3 regions of the Sediminibacillus sp. JSM 1682029 genome follow, and region 1 is predicted to be linked to each of the others. Evidence: riboswitches for the same ligand, from Rfam matches in the RefSeq annotation. Region 1 holds a riboswitch; each other region holds the start of a gene.
What was found. Region 1 has a riboswitch for S-adenosylmethionine ahead of metX (homoserine O-acetyltransferase MetX). Riboswitches for the same ligand answer to the same signal wherever they lie in the genome.
Positions count from the first base shown of each region.

Region 2: another riboswitch for S-adenosylmethionine. It lies ahead of ABVF09_RS07965 (PLP-dependent aspartate aminotransferase family protein); the one in region 1 lies ahead of metX (homoserine O-acetyltransferase MetX).
Region 3: another riboswitch for S-adenosylmethionine. It lies ahead of ABVF09_RS17480 (iron-containing alcohol dehydrogenase family protein); the one in region 1 lies ahead of metX (homoserine O-acetyltransferase MetX).

Region 1 is NZ_JBEWYY010000007.1:198,372-201,648, reverse strand. Features, by position in the region: gene ABVF09_RS13525 (Spo0E family sporulation regulatory protein-aspartic acid phosphatase) at 14-172, opposite strand; gene ABVF09_RS13520 (manganese catalase) at 352-1,176, opposite strand; SAM riboswitch class I at 1,408-1,515, shown strand; gene metX (homoserine O-acetyltransferase MetX) at 1,669-2,754, shown strand; SAM riboswitch class I at 2,783-2,891, shown strand; gene ABVF09_RS13510 (PLP-dependent aspartate aminotransferase family protein) at 2,975-3,277, shown strand, end outside.
Region 2 is NZ_JBEWYY010000003.1:357,807-361,083, reverse strand. Features, by position in the region: gene ABVF09_RS07975 (hypothetical protein) at 1-349, shown strand, start outside; gene ABVF09_RS07970 (hypothetical protein) at 346-1,185, shown strand; SAM riboswitch class I at 1,339-1,449, shown strand; gene ABVF09_RS07965 (PLP-dependent aspartate aminotransferase family protein) at 1,590-3,277, shown strand, end outside.
Region 3 is NZ_JBEWYY010000013.1:57,971-61,247, reverse strand. Features, by position in the region: gene ABVF09_RS17485 (carbon-nitrogen family hydrolase) at 1-72, opposite strand, end outside; gene ABVF09_RS17480 (iron-containing alcohol dehydrogenase family protein) at 92-1,186, opposite strand; SAM riboswitch class I at 1,279-1,380, opposite strand; gene ABVF09_RS17475 (pyridoxal phosphate-dependent aminotransferase) at 1,528-2,706, shown strand.

The sequences.
Region 1 (3,277 bases):
AAAGGCAACTGGATTATTGCTGTCGTTTTTGTTGTTCCAGCTGGTTGATGGCCTTGTCCAATGTTTGGGATATTTGGAGTACTTCTTGTCCACTCGGATTTTTATTGTATGCTTCATACATTTTAACCCGCAATGCTTCGATTTTTTCTTCTAATTCTTGCAAGTAAACCATGACTGCCCTCCAGGAAAAGTGTATCACGGTATGTACTTCCCTGGATCAGCGGAAAAAAACAATGAAAAAAGTGATCTTTCAGCTTGTAATCAAACCCCAGGGGATAAAGCATAGCTACAAACAAATCTAAAAAAATAGACCTGTGCACCGAGACGCGTGCACAGGTCTGTTTCACTTGTTTATTTATCAAGGGGAGGTGTTGCATGTACATAAGGAGGAGCTGGTTTCAGTTCTGGTTTTCCTCCAAAGCCTACCGGTTCGCTTTCATATTGGAAGTCATGGCCATCGGGCGCATTGCCAGAAGCCCAAATACCGCGTGCACTATCCTCGCCTTCAGAAAAGTTGTACAGTTTATGAGAGAAATCCAATGCTTCCCATTCAGCCGGCACTGTGGTAGGAGTGATTTTGCCGCCTTCTTTTTCTTCTAATTCCTGCAGGGCTGCCATCCATTGGTTTTGATGCATGGTATCTCTGGCCAGCAGGAAGGAAAGCATGTCTTTGACACCGCGATCTTCCGTCAATTCATATAGACGGGCAACCTGCAATCTTCCTTGCGACTCTGCGTTCAGGTTTGCGCGCATGTCTGCCATCAAGTTGCCGCTGGCGATGATATATCCTGCACTCCATGGCACGCCTGCACTGTTTTCCGGAGTGGCTCCGAGTCCGGAAACAATTGCGTGATGCGGATTCATGCCACCCATGATTGCGCCGATCACAGGGTCTTCGGCCGCTTTTTCCTGTTCATTGATTGGCGCTCCATCCAGTAAACGTGCAACCATAGTGGCGATCATTTCTACGTGGCCGAGTTCTTCTGCGCCAGTATCCATGATCAAGTCTTTATACTTTTCATTTCCGCGCGTATTGAAACCTTGGAATAAATACTGCATCGCTACAGACATCTCACCGAATTGTCCACCTAAAATTTCTTGCAGCTGCTTGGCGAAGAGTGGGTCGGACTTTTCTGGTTTTGCATGATACTGAAGTTCTTTTCTGTGAAAAAACAAGTGAAAAACCACCTTTTTAAGTAATTTGTCTGTTTTCGTCTGACTTCGATATCGCTGACGGGCCCGTCCTTTCGCGACAGTTAACCTCTTCCCGCAAGTCACAACGGATAAACGGATTATTCTTATTTTTTCTTGATAATGATTTTAAAAAATGAAATAGGCAGAAAACCTGTTGACAGGTCTTCTTCTACATGCTACAATTCTGGTTAAATCAAAACGGAATATTGCGAATACTTATCCAGAGAGGTGGAGGGACTGGCCCGATGAAACCCGGCAACCTTTAAGCCACGGCTTAAAAAGGTGCTAATTCCTGCTGAGCGAAAGCTTGGAAGATAAGGAGTGAATTGATAACCAATGCCTCTCTATCTTCTGGAGAGGCATTTTTTATGTCTTCCTGGACAGTGAACAGGGGGAAAGACAACTGGAAAAGTGATAGATGGATTGAGAAATAATCGAATTAATTGAAAACAAGAAAGGTGGTGGATCCGTCGTATGGAAGTGAAAACAGCTGTCGAGAGGAAGACCGGTACAGTCAACATAGGAGAGCTCGAGTTGGAATCCGGTACCGTGATCCAGGAGGTTGAGCTTGCCTACGAACGGGTTGGGTTGGCCGAAGCACCGGCAATCCTTGTCTGTCATGCATTGACAGGAAGCCAGCATGCAGCGGGCGATCAGGATATGCCTGGCTATTGGGCAGAAATGATCACCCCTGGAGGTTTTATCGATAGCGATCGATTCCAAATTATATCGTTCAACGTATTAGGCGGCTGTAATGGTTCGACCGGACCGCTTAGTATAGATCCCAAGACGGGAGAACCCTACCAGGCCAAATTTCCGTTTATAACGGTCCGTGATATGGTCCGTGCCCAGCATCTGGCACTGGAAAAACTGGGTATCAACCATTTAGCTGCTGTTATTGGCGGTTCGCTCGGCGGAATGCAGGTGTTGGAGTGGGGAGTGATGTATCCCGGTAAAATGGATCGTTTGATTCCCTTGGCTGTCACGCCTTACTTGACCGACTATGCGATTGCATTCAACAATATCGCAAGACTTGCCATCCTGCATGACCCGAATTGGAACAACGGCAATTATACGGAAGAGACCATACCGGAAAGCGGATTGAGTCTGGCACGTATGGTGGGCATGATCACATACCGGTCGGGAGATTTGTTCAATGAACGTTTTTCCAGGAAACAGCGCGCACCTGCCGGCAACTTCCACGATGAAATTGCCTATGAAATCGAATCCTACCTTGATTACCAGGGGAAAAAGCTGACCAAGCGTTTCGATGCCAACAGTTATCTGTATTTGTTGAAGGCGATGGATACCCATGATATCGGACGCGGACGTGGTGGGTGGCAGAAAGCTGCTTCCCGGATCGAAGCACCGGTAACAGCGCTGGGCTACAGCGGAGATTTGCTATTCCCTCCTGGTTCGCTGGAACAGTTTATCGGCCAGTTGAAGCACATCGGAATAGAAGCGGATTACACATTGATCGATACCAGTTTCGGGCATGACGGTTTTCTGGTCGAATTTGAAAAGTGGGGAAGCATCATCAAATCAGAATTGGAAGCTTGATAAGCTAATGAAGACAATTTAATAAGCACTCTTATCCAGAGAGGCTGAGGGACTGGCCCGATGAAGCCCGGCAACCTTCAAGTCGAATTGACTTGAAAGGTGCTAATTCCTGCAGGAGAGATCCTGACAGATAAGAGGAGAGATTGTATGAACAGTCCTCTTCTTAGGAAGAGGACTTTTTATTTTGATTGAAAAAAAGAGTTACGGGAGGAAAAGAAACATGGCAAATACTTACGATTTAGAAACGTTATCACTTCATGGCGGCCAATCACCGGATCCGACAACAGGGTCGCGTGCTGTCCCGATTTATCAAACTACTTCTTATGTGTTTCACGATACAGAACACGCAGAGCGCTTGTTCGCTCTGGATGAACCTGGAAATATTTATTCTCGATTGGGCAACCCGACAGTCGACGTTTTTGAAAAACGCCTGGCTTTATTGGAGGAAGGAGTTGCAGCAGTCGGTGTAGCTTCTGGTATGGCAGCTATCACATTATCGATTCTTAACCTGGCCAGTGCAGGG
Region 2 (3,277 bases), on a different contig from region 1:
CATCTTCTTGTTTTTGATTCCGATCATCTGGTTTTTCAGCTTTTTCGACGCCTTGCAGCATTCCAGCAAGGCCGAACAGGGAGAAGTTCAGGACGTGCCGATTGTAAAGTATTTGGCAAACCATCAAAAATGGCTGGGCATCGCCCTTTTACTGCTTGGGATTTTCTATATTGCCGATTCCATTTTGCTTCCAGTCATAGCTGAACAAGTGCGTGCAGCGTTTCAAATCGATCTTTGGTATTATTACCGCCAGTATTTTCAAGTATCGCTTGTCTGTTTGCTTTTGATAGCTGGGGGAATTCGTTTGATCATCGGGGCGAAACCGGATAAAGGAGGAAACAATCAATGAAGAAATGGCGGGTAGGATCTGTCTCCATGGGGGCAGCCCTCATTTTACTAGGTACGGTCATCATGCTCTCTCAATTTTTCGATTGGGATGCAACAACGGTTTTATTGGCCTGGTTTCCATTGATCCTGATTGTTTTAGGAGTGGAAATCATCCTTTACGTCTACATGTCCCGGCAAGAACAACCTGTGGTGAAATATGACATTTTATCCATCGTATTCATCACTTTCTTAGGGGGTGTTGCGCTCATCCTTTTTATCGGGGCCACTACTGGATTGCTGGATAAGATTAAAACCACTGTCCAAGCTGAGGAGGTGGAAGCAACCTTGCCGCCAATCGAAAAAAATATCGGTGACAAGGTGAAAAAAATTGTCTTGGAGTCCGCGGAGGGAACAAGGCTGGAGACAAACAACACAGGCGCTATTCATATATTCGGCACCTTCCACTCTAGTACGGCAAGTAAAAAAGACATCAAGCCAGAGGAAGTCGCCTCTTTTCACCAGGTCGGTGACACCTTGTATGTGGAAATGCTTGAAGCACCCACGAGCCAATTCGGATATGATGACAGCCGGTTTACTGCAACGGTGTCGATTCCGGGAAACATGGAAACCGAGGTCCGCTCCTGGCTGGATGAAGCGCGCCTGAACCTGGCAGCTATCAAAAGTAATTGGTCGTTAACCGAGGTGGATGAGGTGTATCTGACCAATCCGGATAAGGCCGATGTCCAACTACATACTGAAAACATTTGGCAAGAAGAATCCAGTGACCAAACAGATACATTCGGAAAAGGCACCCACCAACTCGAAATCGAAGAAGTCAATCAACTGTATACCAAGTAAATTCTTTATCCTGGTAGAGCAATGGGGGACAGTCCCTCCGGCGGGGACTGTCCCCTTCTTTTTTCAAATTTTTTCTTTAAGGGTTGACTGGATTGACAGAGTGATTTATAATTCTTTCAAAGATTGAAATTTCAAACATATTGAATAACAAGACTCTTATCCAGAGCGGCGGAGGGACTAGGCCCGATGATGCCCGGCAACCTTCAAGCGACAATGCTTGAAAAGGTGCCAATTCCTACAGGTCCATGATCTGAAAGATAAGAGGAGGACTCCGACTACACGCCCTCTTCTTAGGAAGAGGGCTTTTCTATTCCCCCTCTTCCAACACAACAATCTTGTTACCTGCTTTTCACGGCCTTAGGTACTATTTTTCCCTAGAATTATCCCGCTTAGGAGGAATTAACATGACAAACCCATTCCATTTGCTAGGCACCGAAACACAACTTCTTCACGGAGGACAGACACCAGATCCGGCGACAGGTTCCAGGGCAGTCCCGATTTATCAAACGACATCCTATGTATTCCGTGATACCGAGCACGCCCAGAATCTTTTTGCCCTGGCTGAACCTGGCAATATTTATTCGCGCATCATGAATCCGACTGTGGATGCTTTTGAACAACGGATCGCTCTGTTGGAAGACGGCGTAGCGGCAGTTGCCACCTCTTCCGGCATGGCTGCCATTACTCTGTCGATTCTGAACTTGGCAGGGAGCGGCGATGAAATCGTAGCCGACAGCAATCTTTACGGCGGCACTTATAACCTGTTTGTCAAAACACTGCCTCGCTACGGAATCAATGTCACCTTTGTGGATGCTTCGGATCCGGAAAACGTCCGTGCAGCTATCACCGACAAAACCAAAGCGGTCTTTGGCGAAATCATCACCAATCCAAGCCTGAATGTGTTTGACGTGGAAACAATCGCTGCGATTGCACATGAACACGATATCCCGTTGATTATCGATAATACATTTGCCACTCCGTATGTAACCAAACCGATTACCTGGGGAGCGGACATCGTTGTCCACTCTGCTACCAAGTGGATCGGCGGGCACGGTACGACAATCGGAGGGGTAGTCGTCGATGGCGGACGTTTTGATTGGAACAATGAAAAATTCCCTGAATTCATCCAGCCTGATGAAAGCTATCACGGCATCAGGTATGCCATCGACACTGCACCGGCAGCCTTTGCTACGAAGCTACGCGTACAGCTGTTGCGCGACATCGGCGCCTGCCTGAGCCCGCAGAACGCATTTTTGCTGTTGCAGGGTCTGGAAACATTGCATCTGCGTGTAGAAAAGCATAACCAAAACGCCCAGCAGGTCGCCGGTTACCTAAGCGACCATCCAGCAGTGGAATGGGTTGCATATCCAGGATTGGAAAACCATCCTTCCCACCAACTTGCAGAAAAATACTTGAACGGAAAGGCAGGTTCCATTATTACTTTCGGTATCAAAGGCGGACGCGATGCAGGACGGCAGTTGATCGACAACATCACCCTTTGGTCGCATGTAGCCAATGTCGGGGATGCCAAATCACTGATCATCCATCCCGCTTCCACCACCCACCAGCAGCTTGATGCAGATGGATTGAAGGAAAGTGGTGTTACGGAAGAATTGATTCGTCTTTCGATCGGTATTGAAACCGCAGAGGACTTGATTCAGGATCTCGATCAGGCAATCGCACAAGCTACCGGTACAAAGCCCACCATTACTGCCACAAATGAAAAGGCAGTACAATGGGCGCTTCACTCACCATTCGACCGGACAAACGGGCTCCGGCAAAAAACGATAGCCGTTCTTGGATTAGAGCCGGATGAAAATTTGCCGGTGTATCGAACAGCTGCGAAGTTGCAAAATCTCGGATTTAAAGTCATTCCGGTCCACAATGGAAATGAGCCAATTCTAGGTGAGACGCCAGTGGCGAATGTGGCAGCAATAGAGGAAGAAATCGATGTCGTTTATACACAGGACACACTCGCTGCAGAGGCTTTACTGGCAAATGACGGCCAGGTTGAAACAAAAATACTGTGGCTCGATTCCCAGAGTACTAGCCTGGATGTCACCGATCAGGCGCGCGTGCAAGGGATTACCGT
Region 3 (3,277 bases), on a different contig from region 1:
CGCATGCCGGAAATTGGTTTGCGGATCACCGAAAGCGATATCCATTTGGATTAGTGCATAGGTCTGCTTCATGATTGGGTCCCCTTTCTTATTATGAATACGGAGTCGCATTCACCAGCCACTCTTCCAGCTGTTGAATGCCGGCTGTCACCTGTTGCGCGTCCGTTATATGCATGAAATGAATCGACTCTCCCGGGGCTGTAGCAGCAGCGGCAATCGTTTCTACTGCATTCTTCCGTTCCGGATCGATCCCTAAATCGGACAAGCTGACTGGCAATCCCAGCTCCCGATAATGCGGAAGGAGTCTTTTGATTTCCTCCGGTCGTCCTTCTAACGCTAATTGAACCAGGATACCATAGGCAACTTTGTCACCGTGAAGAATCGAGTGGGTTTCCGGCAAATGGGTCAATCCATTGTGGATGGAATGAGCCCCGGAGATGCGGCCGTATTGGTCACCGAAGCCTCCCACCATTCCTCCAGCCATAATGATTGTTTCAACAGTCCGTTTAAATGAATCAGTGATTGTACCTGCCTCGAGTGCCTTCAGTGCTTCTCTACCTTCTCTAAGCAAAGTATCCCGACAAAGACGGGCAGCCTGCAACGCGATTTCCAATGGAACCTCCTTTGTCGGAAGATCACGTGTCAGTACATCTGCCTCATACCATTTGGCGATAGTATCCCCTATGCCCGCCCGCAAAAAGGATGACGGCGACTCGATCAGTATGTTCGGCTCGACAAGCACCAGCCAGGTGCTTCGGGGAAAAACGGTGTACTCCTCGAAGTTCCCCTCCAAGTCATAAAATACACTAAGCGGTGTCCAGGCTGCGCAGTTCGATGCCAAGGTCGGAATCAAGATCACCGGCAGTCCTGTTCGGCTTCCGGCCGCTTTTGCCAAATCCAAAATCTTACCCCCGCCTATTCCGATAATGAACTCGGAACTCTCTTCAAGCGCTGTCTTGCCAATTCGATCCGCTTCTTCATGTGTACAATCATTTTGATAGGATATGTAAGTCATCGGTACTCCGGGATCGACAAAGTGACGCTTCGCTGCTTCCCACGATTTTTCGCCATGCAGCAGCAGCCCGAGAGAAAATCGCTGTTCCGCGATTTTTTCAGGAAGTAATTCCAGTACCCCTTGATAGCAATGATAGATGGCAGGAGCGCCTTGAACTTGGATTGAACTCAATGTAAGCACCTCGTTTTCTAGTAAAATAACATCCATGCATTTCCGTAAAAAAACCCCTTCCACCAAAGGAAGAGGTTGCGTGTCGGCTCTTCCTCTTATCTTGCAGAATTGCTGCAGGATTTAGCACCGTGTGAGTCTGTTCACCGGTTGCCGGGCTTCGCAGGGCCATTCCCTCCACCTTCTCTTGATAAGAGTTTAAGATTCACTATAATTGCTTGCATTATCCCACCATGAATATTTTCTGTCAAGAAACTAACTGGATGGACGGCTTTACAAATTCCAAGTTAGTAGCTATGATTAGATACTATAATTTTATCGATCTATCGGGAGCGTGACACACTGTGAAAAATTTTGAGCAATCAGACTTACTGAACAGACTGCCCGACCAGTTCTTTGCCAATCTGGTGACAAAGGTGAAAGGCTTGGTTGACAAAGGGCACGATGTAATCAATTTGGGACAGGGGAACCCGGATTTGCCGACACCTGATGCCATTGTAAAGGAATTGCAGGCAGCAACGGAAAATCCGGCTTATCATAAATATTCGCCATTTCGTGGCTTTTCGTTTTTAAAGCAGGCAGCGGCAGAATTTTATAAACGAGAATACCAAGTGAACCTTGATCCAGAATCGGAGGTCGCTGTCTTATTCGGTGCAAAAACAGGACTGGTGGAATTAAGTCAATGCTTGCTTAATCCAGGGGATCTCGCATTGCTCCCTGATCCAGGCTACCCGGATTACATGTCCGGAATCGCTCTGGCGAATGCGGAAACACATTTAATGCCATTGGTGAAAAGCAATGCATTTCTTCCAGATTATCAATCGATAGATACGGAAATTTGGGAGAGAGCCAAACTGCTGTTTTTGAATTATCCTAATAACCCGACTTCTGCTGTCGCCGACAAGTCGTTCTTTGATGAAACGATTGCAATGGCAAATAGACATAACGTGTGTGTCGTCCACGATTTTGCTTACGGGGCACTTGGCTTTGATGGCGAGAAACCGCAAAGCTTTCTTCAATCCGAGGGTTCCAAGGAAGTTGGTGTGGAGATTTATACGCTTTCCAAAACTTATAATATGGCAGGTTGGAGAGTGGCTTTTGCAGTCGGAAACCCTTCGGTAATCGAAAGTATCAACCTGTTGCAGGATCACATGTATGTCAGTTTGTTCGGTGGAATCCAGCATGCTGCTGCCAAAGCGTTGACTGGCGATCAGACTGCAGTTGCCGAACTGGTGCAAACCTATCAAAATAGAAGAGATCGATTTATGGGACGATTAAATCAAATCGGCTGGAAGGTAGAAAAGCCGAAAGGGACCTTCTTTGCATGGCTGCCGGTTCCGGTTGGCTTTACTTCTGAATCATTTGCCGATTTATTATTGGAAAAAGCCCATGTTGCTGTGGCACCGGGAAACGGGTTCGGAAAAAGCGGCGAAGGCTATATACGTGTCGGTCTACTGGACAGGGAAGAACGTTTAGAGGAAGCCGCCGACCGGATAGCTGCTTTGAATCTGTTTGATAAGTAGAGAAATAAAAAGGAGGCCGGGACAATCACTCCGGCAAGGTACTTCACTTTCCGCGGGCACGGCTTCAGCTAACTTGGCAAAGAATACTGCTTTGCCAAGTGGATCTTCAGCTCGCGCTCATCCCGCAGGAGTCTATGTACCTTGCCTCCGTTGAATGAAGTTGGTTTCTCCTCTGACGAGAATTCCGTCTTTCTTTTACGCTGTTGATTCGCAACCTACAATTCTCAAGAATATCGAACCTGCCCCCTCTAATTTTTCGTCTTCATCACTGTTTGGAAACCTATCAGTCAATAGAAGAATACGTTTCTCTATTCTATTCCTCTTGTCTTGATCACAAGGAAATCAGACAGCGAAAATGTAGCGAAAGTAAGATACGGAGACTCCAACGGGAACAGCACGAGCTGAAAATCCCGCAAGAAAGCGGTTGGTGCTTTCTGAGGAAGTGGAAGCCGTGCCCGTGGAAGGCGTAGTATCTTGCCGTAGCGATACGAAACACGCATCAAACAACAGGAAAAAAGAAGTTTATCGAAGTCACAAGCAAAAACCGAACGGACATTTCCAATTCGCCCGG